3 regions of the Flavobacterium bizetiae genome follow, and region 3 is predicted to be linked to each of the others. Evidence: riboswitches for the same ligand, from Rfam matches in the RefSeq annotation. Region 3 holds a riboswitch; each other region holds the start of a gene.

Region 1 (5,570 bases), 1.5 Mb from region 3:
GAATTGGAAATACTTCGACAGCTTCGGTTTTAATGAGTCTTTTAACCGATTTGCGTATTGAAGATTGTGTTGGAAAAGGAACAGGAGTTGAAAATGAAAAACTATCTCAGAAGCAGGATATTCTAAAAAGCGCCATTGAAAATTATTCCGGTCAAGCCGAATTAAAACAGCAACTCGCCTATTTTGGAGGTTTCGAAATTATACAAATCGCGAGCGGAATGCTAGCGGCTTACGATAATAAAATGCTGATTCTAGTTGATGGTTTTATTTGCAGCGTCGCTTTTTTGATTGCTTCGAAAATTAATCCTGATATTAAAAACAATGCTATTTTCTGTCATTGTTCTGCCGAAAAAGCGCATGATAAATTATTGAATTATTTAGGTGCAAAACCTATTTTAAATCTGGATTTACGTTTAGGTGAAGGAACGGGCTGCGCAATTGCTTTTCCTATTTTAAAATCGGCAGAGGCATTTTTGAATGATATGGCAAGTTTTGAAAGTGCGGGGGTTAGTAGGAAGTAGAAATAAGTCGCAGTTTTCAGTTTAAAAAAATTCGCCGTAATCTTGTCATTTCGACGAAGGAGAAATCTCCGCGATGAGATTCAATCTTTGTCGAGCTTATTGCGAAGATTTCTCCTTCGTCGAAATGACAAACTATATAAAAAACCAATCTTAAGAATGAAAAAAGAACTACATATCTTCTTTACCTCTCTAATGTTTTACACCAGGATTCCGTGTCCTAAAAACATTGATCATCATCCTGATTATTTAAACAAAGCCACTCGATATTTCCCTTTAATTGGATGGATTGTTGGCAGTATATCATTTTTGGCTTTTTATCTTTTTTCTCTTTTTCTTTCAACAGAAACTGCGGTAATTTTTGCGCTGATTATTTCTGTACTTACTACGGGAGCTTTTCACGAAGATGGCTTTGCTGATGTTTGCGATGGTTTTGGCGGAGGATGGACAAAAGAGAAAATCCTAATGATTATGAAGGATAGCGCTATTGGCGCTTACGGAGCAATTGGTTTGGTTTTACTTTTTTTACTAAAATTCAAATTACTTTCAGAATCTGTTTCGCTTTTTAAAGGGGATAATGCTATGGCGCTTATTCAGGTTTATCTTTTATTTGTTTCGGCTCATGCTTTAAGCCGTTTGGCGGCAATCTCCATTATTTTTACGCATGAATATTCTCGAGATGATGCTTCGAGCAAAAGCAAACCCATTGCCAAAAATCACACCTGGAAAGAAATTTCAGGTTCCTTTTTCTTCGGGTTATTCCCATTATTTGTTTTCTCTTATTTCCGCTATCAATTTCTTTTTGCTTTGGTTCCGGTTTTTATCATGCGTTATTTTTTAGCTCGTTATTTTCAGAAATGGATTGATGGTTATACAGGAGATTGCCTTGGCGCGACACAACAGGTTTGTGAAGTTATTTATTATTTAAGTATTCTTTTGATATGGAAATTTATTTAGTTCGTCATACCGAAACAATTTGCGAAAAAGGGGTTTGTTACGGACAATCTGATGTGGGTTTGGCAGAACCTTTCGATTCGGTTTTTGAAAATATCGTTTCGCAATTACCTTCTGAAGCAATCATTTTTTCGAGTCCTTTAAAACGCTGTGTTATTTTAGCCGAATACATTCAGCATACTATTAAGACAATTTCATTTGAAAAAGAAGATCGCTTAATGGAAATGAATTTTGGCGATTGGGAAATGAAAAACTGGAACGAAATCCCGCCAGAACAACTTAATCCCTGGATGGAAGATTTTGTAAATATTAGTGTTTCAAATGGGGAATCTTTTATTGCGTTGCACGAACGTGTGGGTGACTTTTTTTCTCAACTTTCAAAAGAAATAATTACGCCAATAATTATTGTAGCCCATGCCGGCGTGATTCGCAGCATTTTATGTCACCATACTTCTTTACCCTTAAAAGATGCTTTTAATAATAATGTAGATTTTGGCGAGGTAATAAAAATAATACTTTAAATGACCTTTTGTTGAGAATATCTTCTTTATAATCAAACAAATTAGAAAAATCGACATTTTTAACTTTATCTTTGCAAACAATTAAGGTTGTGTTATTTCGAAACACATTAAAAGGGAATCAAGTAATCATTAGAAAATCTTGAGCTGTACCCGCAACTGTAAGCTTAGTTCTGAAAAGAATGTTTGTTGTTATCTCCAATACCACTGCTCGCCCCGGCGAATGGGAAGGTAAACAGCAAAACGCAAGCCAGGAGACCTGCCTTTGTAACCAATATCGAACTCTCGGGAAAAAGAGTGCAGAAATTATGACTTTAAAAAAGCTTTTCGCGTTTTGTTTATTACTATTGTGCCATATTGTTGGGGCGCAGAATGATTCTATTAATAAGTTAAAAGAAGTCATCGTTTCTGATGCGAATCTTAAAAAATACTCTGCCTCACAATCGGTTCAGGTATTAAATGATTCCGTTATCAATAAAAACGCTTCTTCTTTAACGTCTCTTTTAAATTTCAATACTGTCATTTATTTTAAAGAAAATGGTCTTGGTATGACATCCGGACCTTCTTTTAGAGGAACTACTGCAGCACAAACAGCAGTTATCTGGAATGGCATCAATATTAATTCACAATTTTTAGGTCAAACGGATTTCAACACCATCGGAACAAGAGATTTTAATTCTATTTCTGTGAAAGCTGGTGGAGGAAGTGTTTTATACGGAAGCAGTGCCATTGGCGGAAGCATTCACCTTAATAATGATTTGAGATTTAAAAATGAATTCTCGAATCAGGTATTTTTTAGCTTAGGAAGTTATAATACTTTGAGTGCCAACTATCGCATTAATACCTCTTCTGACAAATACAGCTTACAAGTCAATATCTCCAGAAACAGCTCTGATAATGATTTTAAATATCCCGGCACAAAAGATGAGAGAAACATAAATGGTGAATATTATAACACCAGCATGAACACCACTTTTGGATATAAAATAGATGCCAAAAACACCATAAAAGCATACAGTCAGTTTTATGATGCAGAGCGTCATTTTTCTTTAATTGTACCCACAGAAACCAAAACAAAATACAACGATTTTAATACCCGAAATTTATTAGAATGGGAAAGTGTATTGAATCGTTTTACTTCAAAATTGAAATTAGCCTATATTGGAGAATCGTATAAGTATTTTGCTAATATAGATTCTGAATTATTTACCTACGGAAAAGTTGAAACTTCTATCATAAAATATGATTTGGCTTTTGATGTAAATGATAAAATCAAACTAAATGGTATTGTCGATTACAATCGTAATAAAGGATATGGTTCGAGCATCGATCAGGCAAAAAGAGAAGTTGGCTCAGCTAGCTTACTTTTAAGTCATTTAGTTACTGAAAAATGGGATTATAATGCCAGTATACGTCAGGAAATAACCGATAATTTTGGAAATCCATTCCTATTTTCTTTTGGAACACGTTATCAATTCACTGATTTTTATCGTTTGAAATTTAATGCTTCAAAAAATTTCAGAATGCCTACATACAATGATTTGTTTTGGGAAGGAAGTGGTAATCCTGATCTAAGACCTGAAACTTCTTATCAGGCAGAAATTGGTAATGAGTTTTTTACAAGGAATTTCTCTGTCTCTCTGACAACCTATTATAATTCGATCAAAGACTTATTACGCTGGGTTCCTACTGAAGGAAGCGGTGGTGCCTGGGCGCCTGAAAACACAGATAAAGTAAGAGCCTATGGTGCTGAAATACTTTTAGAATGGAAACCAAAAATAGGCAGCAACAATTTTACAGTAAACGGAACTTATGCTTATACGGTTTCTGAAAGCAAACAAATGATAAAAGGAGAATCTGTTTACAAGCAATTGATTTATGTTCCTTACCATAAACTAACAGGATCGGTTTCTTATAATTGGAAAAAAGCATCTTCTTATTTTCAATATTTATACAACGGAGATGCTTATACAACACCTTTTAATAATCCTGCAACCAAAGTAAAAGATTATAATATTGGTAACGTTGGTGTTGATTACGATTTTGGAAAAAAGAACAGTTACAAACTTGGTGTACAAGTTTTAAATATCTGGAATGAAAATTACCAACCCGTTTCTAACAGACAAATGCCGGGAAGAAATTTTACAATATACATAAACCTTAATTTTTAAATACAATGAAAAGATTTAACAAACTATTTTTAACTGTCATATTAAGCTCGGCATTTTTTGTGTCATGTAGCAGCGATAATGATGATACAACACCGGAACCTCGTGGCAATTACGAAGGGGGATTATTTATTGCAAATGAAGGTCAATTTTTGAAATCGAATGGAAATGTATCATATTTATCAGATGATTTAAAAATTGAAAACAATATTTTTTCTTTATTGAATCCTGAAAAAACAAAAAATGATATTATTCAATGCATTGGTTTTAATGGAAACTTCGCTTATTTGATTGTAAATAATACGAATAAAATTGAAGTAGTAAACAGATACACCTTCAAAAGCGTTGCGACTGTTACTACAGACATCAAAACCCCTAGATATATTGCTTTTGCAAACGGAAAAGGATATGTTACAAACTGGGGAGACGGAAATGATTCAAAAGATGATTATGTAGGGATTCTTGATCTTACTACAAACACGATTACATCTAAAATTTCTGTAGTTGAAGGACCTGAAAAAATAATTGAAAACGGTGGTAAACTTTATGTAACTCATAAAGGTGGTTACAACTTCGGAAATTCACTAACTATAATTAATGCTGCAACTAACTCGGTAGTAACTAACTTTGAGGTAGGTGATATGCCTGCAGGATTGGTAAAAGACAATGGAAGTTTGTATATTTTATGCGAAGGATATCCTTACTATGCTCCGAAACAAACAGCTGGTAAATTGGTAAAAGTCAGTCTAAGCACGAATACTATTACTTCAACTCTTAGTTTTGACGGTATAACACATCCTGGATATTTAGATATTGAAAACGATAAATTATATTACACTATCGACAGTAATATTTACTCTCTTGCTACAAGCGCTACAACTTTACCAACCGCTCCAATTTTCAAGGCTACTGAGGTTACCTCACTTTATGGACTGGCCGTAAAAAACAGCAAAATATATGTTGCAGACAAAGTAAATAATGTAGATAATGGAGATATTTATATCTATTCTCTAACAGGAAAACTTACTAATGAATTTAGCGTAGGCGTTAATCCAAACGGATTTTACTTTAATAATTAATTATTTAAGTATTTTAGAATTTGTTTTTGGAATATTCTAAAAATAAAAAAGGCTTTCAGAAATGAAAGCCTTTTTTATGTCTTTATTTTAATGATCTTAGAAGTCCTTCAGGAGCATCTTTCACATACATTTGATTTCTTACTCCATCCATTGCTTTGGCATCGGTAAAATTCTTTAAAACTATACCACTGTCCAATTGCGATTTTTTAGCAGTCGCTCCGGTAATTTGCGAAATAGCAACACTCAATAATGGTTCTGATGTATCGCCTAAAACTCCCAAATTACTAATACGCTCTAATTGCTCGAAAGTTGGTTTTAAACCATCTGTGTATT
Region 2 (5,570 bases), 1.9 Mb from region 3:
AAAGCGACATAACGACAATTAGGAATGTCTATTTTTTTGATACGTTTTGCTGTCCATTTATCAATAACTTCTACTTTATTGGAAACATTAATTACAGCATAAACCTTGTTGCCGTAAATTTGAATATCATTTCCAACGTCTCCCAGTTCCTTTACTACTGTAGGATTTCGTTCTGAATAAATATCGGTGGTATAGTTTCCTGTTCGGTAACTGAATATGTCTATACTCGCCCTATTCATTCCCATATTACCTTCATTAAGAAGATAAAAACCTTCAATATTTCCGTCGCTTCTTGGTGCGGCAACACTTTTAGAAGAAGATGGAAAAATGGTTTCGTCTTCTCTACAGGAGACAAAAGCAAGGCTTATCAATAAACCGAGGACTAACTTTGTTGTGATCTTTTTCATAGCTCGATACTTATTATAAATTTCATTGTGCGACCCGGCATCGGATAATTATAAATTACCTCGTATTGCTGATCGAAAACATTATTAAGTTCTATTGCGCCTTTCATTTTATAATGCTGAAATGCAAATGATTTTTGTATCGCCAAATCGTGCGTATACCAAGGCTGAACTTCGTTGACTTTTATATTATTGACATTCCCGTTGTATCGTTTTCCTACATATACAAAACTGTAGTTGAAATTCCAGGTTTCGTATTCGGCATTTAGTATTCCGGATCCGCTGTGCCACGGTGTATAAGGTATCTGGTCTCCATAAGAAGATAATTCAAGACCATTAAATTTGGTAAAATCTCTGCTTTCAGAAAAAGTATAAGTTAGATTGGTGCTTAAATTTACCTTGCCAATATGCATTCCCATATTTATAACAGATTCTATTCCTTTACCTTTCACCTGCCCCATGTTTGTCATCATCCAGCGAAATAAATTTCCTGTTGGCGCTGCCACAATTTTGTCTTTAGTATTGGTGTAATATCCATCGACCTGAAAAGATATCTTATCGAAAAATCCTTTATTTACAGGTAAATTATAGGTAAAACCAACATCGTACTGATTCATATATTCTGGCCTCAAAGTACTCGAACCAACCATCGTATAATACAAATCATTAAAAGTGGGCATTCTAAAAATACGTTTTGCAAATGCTCTTATATTAAAATCGTATGCTGCAAAGGGTGTGTAACCCAGAAATAATGCCGGAGTGAATTCTTTTTTATCCGGGGCTTTTGCATTGTAACGCACTTCTTCCTGAACATAAGTACCTACAACGCTTCCTAAGGCTTTAAACCGGCCAAGTCTGTAGGAACTTGCCAAAGAAAATAATGCTGTATAACGTTCCGGAAAAGAAAACTGGGTTTGTATTCCTTTTCGGGTTGCGTTTAATCTATTGTACTGAAAATCTGTAGACAACGAAACATCCCAATTTGACAATATACTGTACATGTTTACGGCCGAGAAATAATATTCCTGCTGATAATAACTATCGTCAGATTGTGCGCCTTCGGTTACTGTTTCGCCCAATATATTGGTCGTATCTCTGGCTACGTAATGTGTATAATCATAAGCATATTTTGCTTTGGCCTGAAACTTATATCTTTTTGTAAAATCTTTAATTAAAGTTCCTTGTGCAAAAAAATTCTTGTCGTATTGTCTGAAACCGTCTGAAAATTTATTCTCTACAATTGCTCCCGGCGCTCCCCTATCAGAATCATAATAATACACTTTGGCATCCCACGAACCATTGTGAAGTTTTCCGTAAAGACCGGTTTCAAATCGTAAAGCTTCGATATCGCTATTGTGTCTTGTGGCAGTGGTATCGTAGGCAACGGTTCCGTCAAGATTATTTCTTTTGTATCTAAATTTATACTGACCGTTAGACTTTATGTATTCAGAGCTTACGTTCATGCTCACTTTATCGCTCAGCTTTTGTTCCCATCTAAAAGAAGGATCAAAATAATTGATTGACATGGTTTTAAATCGAACCAGTAAATTTGTCTTTTTATCCCCAACAAAAACAGGACGTTTTGTTCTTAGATAAATGGTCGATGCGGCAGAAAAGTCTTTTGCCGATTGAAAAATTTCGCTTTTTTGACCATTATATAAGGTTAGGGATTCCATATCATCTAAGGAATATTTCCCAAGATCTGTCACTCCGTTTTGTGCATTTCCTAACTGAATACCATCATAAAAAACACCAACATGATGCGTACCCATATTACGTACATCGACCGTTTTAAGTCCCCCGAGACCACCGTAATCCTTAATTTGAATTCCTGCAAAATATCTAAGGGCATCCGCAACATTATGGCTCGCTAAATTCTCCAGTAATTTGCCTGAAAGACTTTGTACCGGAATTACTTCCTGATAGGGTTTGCCTTTTAAGATGACTTCTTTTAATACGCGCAAACTGTCATTAGAAACCTGCGAATGAAGCCAATAAGGGGCAATAAATAAGAAAAGAAAAAAGAGTATTTTTTTTGTATTGTACATCACTGATTTAATTAAATAAACTTCGCAGATGTAGCAATCAAAAAGCAAAAAAAGAGAATCCCGCTATACAATAACAGGTCAATTCTTGTTGTTCAACTTTATTCCACGAAAGTCTTAAACTATGTGATTGTGGCAGGTCTCCTGACTTGTTCTATCTTTAAAACAGCCTTCTCGTCCGCGACAGCGAACAATGGCGTTAGTAATGTTTAAAGACGTATATAGAACTTACAGTAGCGGGTCTGCTCAGGATTTGCACCTGATTCCCTTTTAACTATTTTCTTTACTTTTTTAAAGAAAACAGACCAAAATCTGACGTAAAGATAGGACTAACTTTATAAAAACAAGTATTGCTTGCTAAAAATACATTTTTCACAATAATTTAAGATATATAAGGAAAATTCTATAAAATACGCTAAAAATCATTTTATGATACTGCAGTAAATAAAATAACAGGAGTTTACTTAAAAAGAAAAACTTGAACAAAAAACACAAAAATCACTGTAAATCAATTAATTAAGCTTGGTTTTTTAGTGTTTTTAACTATAAAAGACTTAATTTTAACGTAACTATTTTAAAGTAAGTATCATAATTAACACCTATTTGATATGAATTTAAGAATTACACGCCGTACCCATTTTTTTTTAATTCTGCTTTTTTTATTTAGTTCGACCGTTTTTTCTCAATGTTTTGAAATCCAGAGCATATTAATTGATGCCTGCGGAGGAACACTTGAAGGACGTAATGAAATGGTACGTTTCAAAATTGGAAATGCTCCATTAAACATTAATACTTTAACAGTTATATGGCCCAATAATACCTGGCAAGGCGTTGTTGAGGATGCTACAACGGCAGCTATTGTGGCTCAATTAAATGCTGATATAATTGCAGCAGGTGGCTGTGGGCAAATAGTGGAACCACCCGGAGGAATATTACCGCTTAATGCAACTGCGATACTCGTTACCAGCTACCAAATGACTCCAAGTGCCAATTCATTTGGACCTTTGTCGGAAACGATCTATATGGTTTTTCAAAATTCTATAAATCCTAACGGACACTTTGCTAATTTTGGACCCGCTCCGGGTGCACGAACGCTTACAATGAATTTTGTAGGAAGCTGTTCAGATATTGTGGTTTACGATAGAACACAGTTGAATGATATCAATGGAAATAAAGTAGCAGCAGATGGAGCCACCGTTAACTTTACTCCAGCCGGAGTTGCCAGTTACACTAATAACGGATGTAAAGCACCAGTCCCTCCTTTTACTGTGGATGCAGGGCCTTCTACCCTAACAGCTTGTGCAGGATCTACGATAACTTTGAATGGTGTTGCTGTAGGACAACAATCTGTTGCCTGGTCATCACCTTCCGGAAGTTTTTCTTCACCAGCCACCACAACAACAAATTATACAATTCCGAGTGCAGCCGGCGGAACAACGATAGCACTAACGCTGCAAGCCACTAATACTTGTGGGTTGCAAATTAGTGATGTAATTAATCTATCTGTGACTTCAAACGTTACTCCGGATTTTGCTACAAATTTGACTTTGTGTAATACTGATATCGCGCCAGCTTTGGCTTTAACATCGCCCAACGGAATTACGGGAACATGGAATCCTTCCATCATTAGTACCACAACAAGTGGTAATTATATTTTTACACCAAACGCAGGACAATGTTCTTCAGCAACTACTTTGGCCGTTACTATAACACCTGAAATTACGCCAGATTTTGCTTCAACACTTACTTTATGCAGTACGGATACCGCTCCAACGTTGGCTTTAACTTCTCCTAACGGAATCACGGGAACTTGGAATCCTTCCATTATTAGTACCGCAACAAGTGGTAATTATATTTTTACACCAAATGCAGGACAATGTGCTTCAACTGCAACTTTGGCCGTTACTATAACACCTGAAATTACGCCTGATTTTGCTACAACACTTACTTTATGCAGTACGGATACCGCACCCACTTTGGCTTTAACTTCTCCTAACGGAATCACGGGAACATGGAATCCTTCCATTATTAATACCACAACAAGTGGTAATTATATTTTTACACCAAACACGGGACAATGCGCCACAACAGCAACTTTGGCCATAACTATAACACCTAAAACTATGCCTAATTTTGCGACAACACTTACTTTATGTAATGCTGATACTGCGCCAACTTTGGCTTTAACATCGCCCAACGGAATTACAGGAACATGGAATCCTTCCATTATTAGTACCACAACAAATGGTAATTATATTTTTACGCCTAATGCAGGACAATGCGCTTCAACAACTACTTTGGCCGTTACTATAACGCCTAAAACTACGCCTGATTTTGCTACAACACTTACTTTATGTAGTGCTGATGTCGTTCCAACTTTGGCTTTAACGTCGCCCAACGGAATTACGGGAACATGGAATCCTTCCATTATTAGCACCACAACAAGTGGTAATTATATTTTTACGCCAAACACAGGACAATGCGCCACAACAACAACTTTGGCAGTAAATATTACATCACTTTCTTTCTCTATATCAAAAGAATGTGTGGACAATACCTATTTAATAAAAGCGGTAACCGAATCACCTTCTTCTAATTATAATTTTAACTGGTTGAATGAGAAGGGAGATGCAATAGGATCAAACAATGACACTTTTGATTTTACGGCATACAGCAAAAGTTCTAATGATCAGCTGGTATTTCCTTTACAATTTAAAGTTATTGTAAGTAACGGATCATGCGAAAGTGAGCAAACTTTCGAAATTGAAAATAATTTATGCGGTGTTCCCAATGCGATTTCTCCAAACGGTGACGGAGTCAATGACACCTTCGATCTTACAGCCTATAATGTTACTTCCCTAAAGATATATAATCGTTGGGGCCGAGAGGTTTATGATTTTAGAGGGAGATACGATCAGCAATGGCATGGACAATGGAAAGAAGGAAACAGGTTGCCAATGGGTACTTATTTTTATATTATTTTATCTGATAATGGAGATCAAAAAGCAGGATGGGTTTACTTGGCTTATTAAATATAAAAAGTACAAAATATAACTCTAAAAAAATTATACTTTGTACTTTTTAGCATCTTAACTAATTTCGATGATAGTATTCAATTCAA
Region 3 (5,570 bases):
AATGAAACGAACGAGATAAGCAAACAAGCGCTTACTATAATTTTTTTAATCATTGTCGATTTTTATATTGAAATGTTTGGTTCAAACTTTCTAAAAGGAAATTTGAATTGGCAAATATGGTATTTTTTAATCGTTTAGCCAAAAAAACTGCATCACCTCCCGTTAAAATTATTATAAAATTTGAAAAGTTTGCCCGATATTCATCGATAAAACCATCAATCTCATAGACGAAGCCATTGACAATTCCGGAGTGAATAGCCTGTTTTGTTGAGTTCCCTATGTAGTTTTCAGGTGTTTCAAAAGTCAGCAAAGGCAACTTGGCCGTGTAGTTGTGCAATGCCTCATATCGCAACCGTAAGCCCGGAGAAATTGCTCCGCCTAAATAATTATCATTTTCGTCGATAAAATCGTAGGTAATACAAGTTCCTGCATCAATGACTAACCTGTTTTGTTTTGGAAATTGTAAAGTTGCTCCTGAAGCCAAAATCATTCGGTCTATTCCTAAAGTTTTTGGCGTTGCATATTTATTTACAAAAGGAAAAATATCTTCATGAGTTAAAAAATGAACATTTAAATCTTTTTCGAATGCTAAAAAAGATTCTTTTTCGATTTTTCCGACTGATGCAACGACCAAATCGGTGCAGTTTGAAAATTTTTTTAAAATTTTTTGAATATTTTCTTCCAGCTCATTTTTCTCAAAAACAAAATTCTCAAGAACAGTACTCTCCTCAAAAACAGCAGCTTTAATTCGAGTATTACCCACATCAATTGTTAAAATCATAATTATTTCTTTACCAACGCGAAGATACGAATTGATTTTTTTAAAAAAATGTTTTGGATAAACGAAAAATGATCCTATATTTGCACCCGCATTGAGCACAAGACGGTACCTTAGCTCAGATGGTAGAGCAATGGACTGAAAATCCATGTGTCCCTGGTTCGATCCCTGGAGGTACCACCAAAACCCGAATAGCAATATTCGGGTTTTTTGTTTTTAATACTTTTTTGATTTTTTTTACCGCAAAGGATGCTAAGATTTTATTTAACGTTACGGTAAGAAAACACAAAGTTCGCAAAGCTTTATGGTAAACTTTGCGACAAAGAATCCAATAGATCTTTCCTATATTGTGTCCCAGCGGTTAAAACCGTTGGCTATGTTTGCATTGTATTAAAAAAATCCAAACATTAATCTACGCCTTTAATTCTTCTTATTTTTTAATATAGCCCGTGGTTTCAACCACGGGATGCTTGATAATACACAAAAAAGGTTCGCAAAGCTTTATGATGAGCTATGCAAACTCTGCGATAAAGCCCAATGGATCTTTCCTATATTGTGTCCCAACGGTTAAAACCTTTGGCTGTGTTTGTATTGTATTAAAAAAATCCAAACATTGATCTACAGCTTTAATTCTTCTTATTTTTTAATATAGCCCGTGGTTTTAACTACGAGACAATTGATAATACACACAAAAAAGGTTCGCAAAGCATAAATAACTTTGCGAACTCTGCGATAAAGCCCAATGGATCTTTCCTATATTGTATCCCAACGGTTAAAACCGTTGGCTATGTTTGTATTGTATTAAAAAAATCCAAACATTAATCTACACCTTTAATTCTTCTTGTTTTTTTAATATAGCCCGTGGTTTTAACCACTGGGCACTTGACAACACACAAAAAAAGGTTCGCAAAGCATAAATAACTTTGCGAACCTTTGCGTAAATCTTAGCGCTCTTTGCGGTTAAAAACAAAAATATTATTGATGAAACACAGAAACTGCCGGGAAATAATATCCTGAATAGTTTACTGATGCTGTTTTAACTCCTGAATCGGCATTAAATATATATAGATTATTGATAGAGAAATTCACTCCAAAACCTTCATTTAATGTATTTAGCACTAAAGCATTTTTCTTTCTGTCATAACCAATTCCTGCTCCGTATAAGATATTTGAATTTGTTAATGTAATAAACGGCATTGCCAATGATTCTGGAGTTCCTGTGTATTTATAAATTTGTTTACCACCGCTAAAGCTTCCGTTTTTAGCAATAAAAACATCATTTTTAGCCGCCGTTATAGATCCCGGATGCCATGCACCCCAGCTTCCGTAAGCCTGGAAACCTAATGCAATTTCTTTTACTTCAAGTGTATTCGAATCTATACTTATAAGATTCTTACCTCCTGCTGCCCATACTTTTTTATCATCGGTAACAGCAAATCCTAAAACAATACCCGGAATAGTTTTTTCTACCGCCAATGTCGCAGCATTAATAACAACAACACCTTTTGAGGCAGACAATGCAAAAATATAACCATTGGCCTTAACAATATCTCCTACCTGACCTGTAACACCATCAATTTGCCCGTCCAGCTCCATCGTATTAAGATTAAGCTTAAAAATTCCTTTACCAGAAGTAAGCAACGCCTGATTTTCGTTAACACCTACTACTGCACGCCAATCGTTTCCGCCTTTTGCCGCGATTCTTTTTTCTTCTTTAAGCGAATAAGCATCAGCTACTACAACTGGTCCGCCAACTTTAGAAACTAAGAATAGTTTTTTATTAATGATAGTTCCAAATTCTAATGTAGAAGTTGCCGGTTTTAAGTCTTTATCCGGATTTACTTTTACAAAAACACTGTCTTCTATAGCTTTTGTATCATATCTATAAAATCCTAACGTTCCTGTTCCGTGACCAAACCATCCTTCATTAACCATAAAGAAACCATTTTCATACGCTGCGTAGGCATGAATATCATAAGTAAGAGCTACTTTTCCACCATCATTTTTGGCTGTCATTGTAAGCTTAAAATCTCCTCTTGTTTCCGGTTTAAAAATATAAACAGAATCAGATCCTACTACTTTTCCGTCTACAGTCCATTCAAACGAAACATTTTTTCTATCTGCTATTTTTGAGCTTAATTGTAGTGTTTTCCCAACAGTTAAAGTGTCTTTTAATTGCAGTTCGCCTTTTATTACCGGAGGTGCTGTAAAATCGTCATCATTATTACATGAAACCGTTAGCATTACCAAAGAGGCAATTGCGATTAATGGTTTGGAGAAAAATTGGTTTTTCATTATTAAATATTTAAAATTATATTACTTAAATTTTTAAATCGAAATACAATTAACCCTTGCAAAAGCCTCATAAATAGACTTTTGCAAAAGCACAATAAATTGTACAGCGACATGTTTTAATGATTTTTTTATTGGAGAAAAAGAAAATATCGCGAAGAGGAACATCCCGGAGAATGCTTTTACGATATCATATTTGCAGAAAAAAAATCTCATAAATCCATTTTTGGCTTACGAGAATAAAATAATCAGACAATACCATATCACACCATGTGAAAGTATTGTTCTTAATTCAAGCTTCAATCCCCGAAAGCTATTTATTACTATAAAAATGGCAGGTCTTCTGACTTGCTCCCTACACCCAGCCTTCCCTTTCAAAATGAAAAGTGACGTATTAAAGGGTTTCAGTTAATGAGCTTACAGCTGCGGGACAGTTTTGGATTTACACCAAATTCCCTTTTAATGTCAATATTTATTCAAATATGACAACCATTTTCTGTTTTAAATTTGAGCTGCAAAACTAGTGTTTTCTTTCCTAAAAAAGCAATAGTTCTTTATTTTTAAAGGCCTTCGCCAGATCTTCAAACCATAATTTTTTTCGAATCAACAAGCTTCGATTTACAGAATAAATGTCAAATCAACAAATAATCACCATTTGTTAAAAAAGTATCAATTAAATAAAAAATTATCTTTTATATTCGTGAAAAAATATTTAATACTTTTAATTATTACCAAGTACACAAAATTAGTTTATGAGCAAAACTTCTACAAAAGGCATCTGGAAAGTAATTTCGGCCTCATCGATGGGAACAATGATTGAATGGTATGATTTCTATATTTTTGGAAGTTTGGCCGTCGTAATTTCAACAAAATTCTTTCCGAGCGATAATCCCACCGCAGCATTTTTATCCACTTTGGCCACTTTTGCAGCCGGATTTGTAGTGCGGCCTTTTGGGGCATTATTCTTCGGAAGACTGGGAGATATTATTGGCCGTAAATATACTTTTATGGCTACTTTATTATTAATGGGAGGATCTACATTTTTAATAGGCTGTATTCCGAGTTATGAAACCATTGGCTTTATGGCGCCTTTATTAGTTTTAATTCTACGTTTATTACAAGGATTAGCACTTGGAGGAGAATATGGCGGAGCCGCCACTTATGTTGCCGAACATGCTCCGGTGGGACAAAAAGGATATTGGACTTCCTGGATTCAGACCACTGCAACAGTTGGTTTATTCATTTCATTAATGGTAATATTAGCTACGAAAAATATTCTTACACCTACCGATTTTGATTCCTGGGGATGGCGTGTTCCGTTTTGGGTTTCTATTGTAATGGTAGGAGTTTCCTATTTGATTCGTAAAAACATGGATGAATCTCCGGTTTTTGCTAAAGCGAAAAAAGAAGGAACGACGAGTGCAAATCCATTAAAAGAAAGTTTTGGAAACCGTTATAATTTAAAATTTGTTTTACTGGCACTTTTTGGCGCTACAATGGGACAAGGTGTTGTCTGGTATACAGGACAGTTTTATGCCATGAGTTTTATGAAAACGGTAATGAATATCGATTCCTCACAAGTAGATGGATTACTAGGTATTGCTCTATTAATAGGTACGCCATTTTTTATTTTCTTTGGATGGCTAAGTGATAAAGTGGGGCGAAAATATATTATGATGAGCGGAATGCTTTTGGCAATCTTATTCTACAGACCCATTTATAAAATGATGTACAATACGACTTCTGTAAGTTATAAAACTGAAATCGTAGAAAAAACCAGCCAAACTATTGAAACAACAAAAAATAATGACACAATAACTTCAATTTCAAAAACCTATACTGACGGAACTACGTATATGGAAAAGAAAACAGACTTTGCAGATAAAAAAGAATCTCAAAGCAATATTTCAATCAATATAAATTCGAGCGACGAGTGGACATTAATTTTCTTAGTTTTTATTCAGGTTTTATTTGTTACAATGGTTTATGGTCCAATCGCAGCTTTTTTAGTAGAAATGTTTCCTACTAAGATCAGATATACTTCAATGTCTTTGCCTTACCATGTGGGTAATGGTATTTTTGGGGGCTTACTCCCGGCTATTTCGACTTATTTTGTTACACATGCCAAACACGCGGGAAAACCTGACTTTTATCTCGACGGACTTTGGTATCCTATTATTATAGCTTCAATCTGCTTTGTAATTGGAATGATTTATATCGATAATAAAAACAAAACAAATCACCTTTAATATTATACATTATGAATGCGATCAAACAAGTTTTAGGTGTTTTATGGATTATACTGGCAATTGCAGCGGCATACTTTTGCATTTTCGAATTTGGCTTACCCAAACTCCTTTCAGACCAACAAGATGACTTAGTATTTGGGATTATTATCCTTTTTATTCTTACTCCTCTTATTGTTTTAGGCTTGGGAACTTTTGGTTATTTTGCCGTAATTGGAGAATACAACAACAAAGAAAAATAATCATCAAATTAT

Evidence for each region. Region 3 has a riboswitch for cobalamin ahead of L0669_RS07260 (DUF5074 domain-containing protein). Riboswitches for the same ligand answer to the same signal wherever they lie in the genome.
Region 1: it holds a riboswitch for cobalamin, as region 3 does, so the genes downstream of both, L0669_RS00515 (TonB-dependent receptor plug domain-containing protein) here and L0669_RS07260 (DUF5074 domain-containing protein) in region 3, are expected to answer to the same signal.
Region 2: it holds a riboswitch for cobalamin, as region 3 does, so the genes downstream of both, L0669_RS15230 (TonB-dependent receptor) here and L0669_RS07260 (DUF5074 domain-containing protein) in region 3, are expected to answer to the same signal.

What each region holds. Positions count from the first base shown of each region.
Region 1 covers NZ_CP091861.1:95,135-100,704, forward strand. The annotation lists gene cobT (nicotinate-nucleotide--dimethylbenzimidazole phosphoribosyltransferase) at 1-521, shown strand, start outside; gene L0669_RS00505 (adenosylcobinamide-GDP ribazoletransferase) at 678-1,475, shown strand; gene cobC (alpha-ribazole phosphatase) at 1,460-1,993, shown strand; cobalamin riboswitch at 2,061-2,271, shown strand; gene L0669_RS00515 (TonB-dependent receptor plug domain-containing protein) at 2,299-4,161, shown strand; gene L0669_RS00520 (YncE family protein) at 4,167-5,237, shown strand; gene L0669_RS00525 (S41 family peptidase) at 5,320-5,570, opposite strand, start outside.
Region 2 covers NZ_CP091861.1:3,545,393-3,550,962, reverse strand. The annotation lists gene L0669_RS15235 (DUF5074 domain-containing protein) at 1-407, opposite strand, end outside; gene L0669_RS15230 (TonB-dependent receptor) at 404-2,452, opposite strand; cobalamin riboswitch at 2,567-2,774, opposite strand; gene L0669_RS15225 (T9SS type B sorting domain-containing protein) at 3,058-5,481, shown strand.
Region 3 covers NZ_CP091861.1:1,621,875-1,627,444, reverse strand. The annotation lists gene bamG (BamG family beta-barrel-assembly machinery protein) at 1-53, opposite strand, end outside; gene L0669_RS07270 (type III pantothenate kinase) at 50-781, opposite strand; tRNA gene L0669_RS07265 (tRNA-Phe) at 886-961, shown strand; gene L0669_RS07260 (DUF5074 domain-containing protein) at 1,754-3,073, opposite strand; cobalamin riboswitch at 3,387-3,579, opposite strand; gene L0669_RS07255 (MFS transporter) at 3,823-5,319, shown strand; gene L0669_RS07250 (DUF6814 family protein) at 5,331-5,558, shown strand.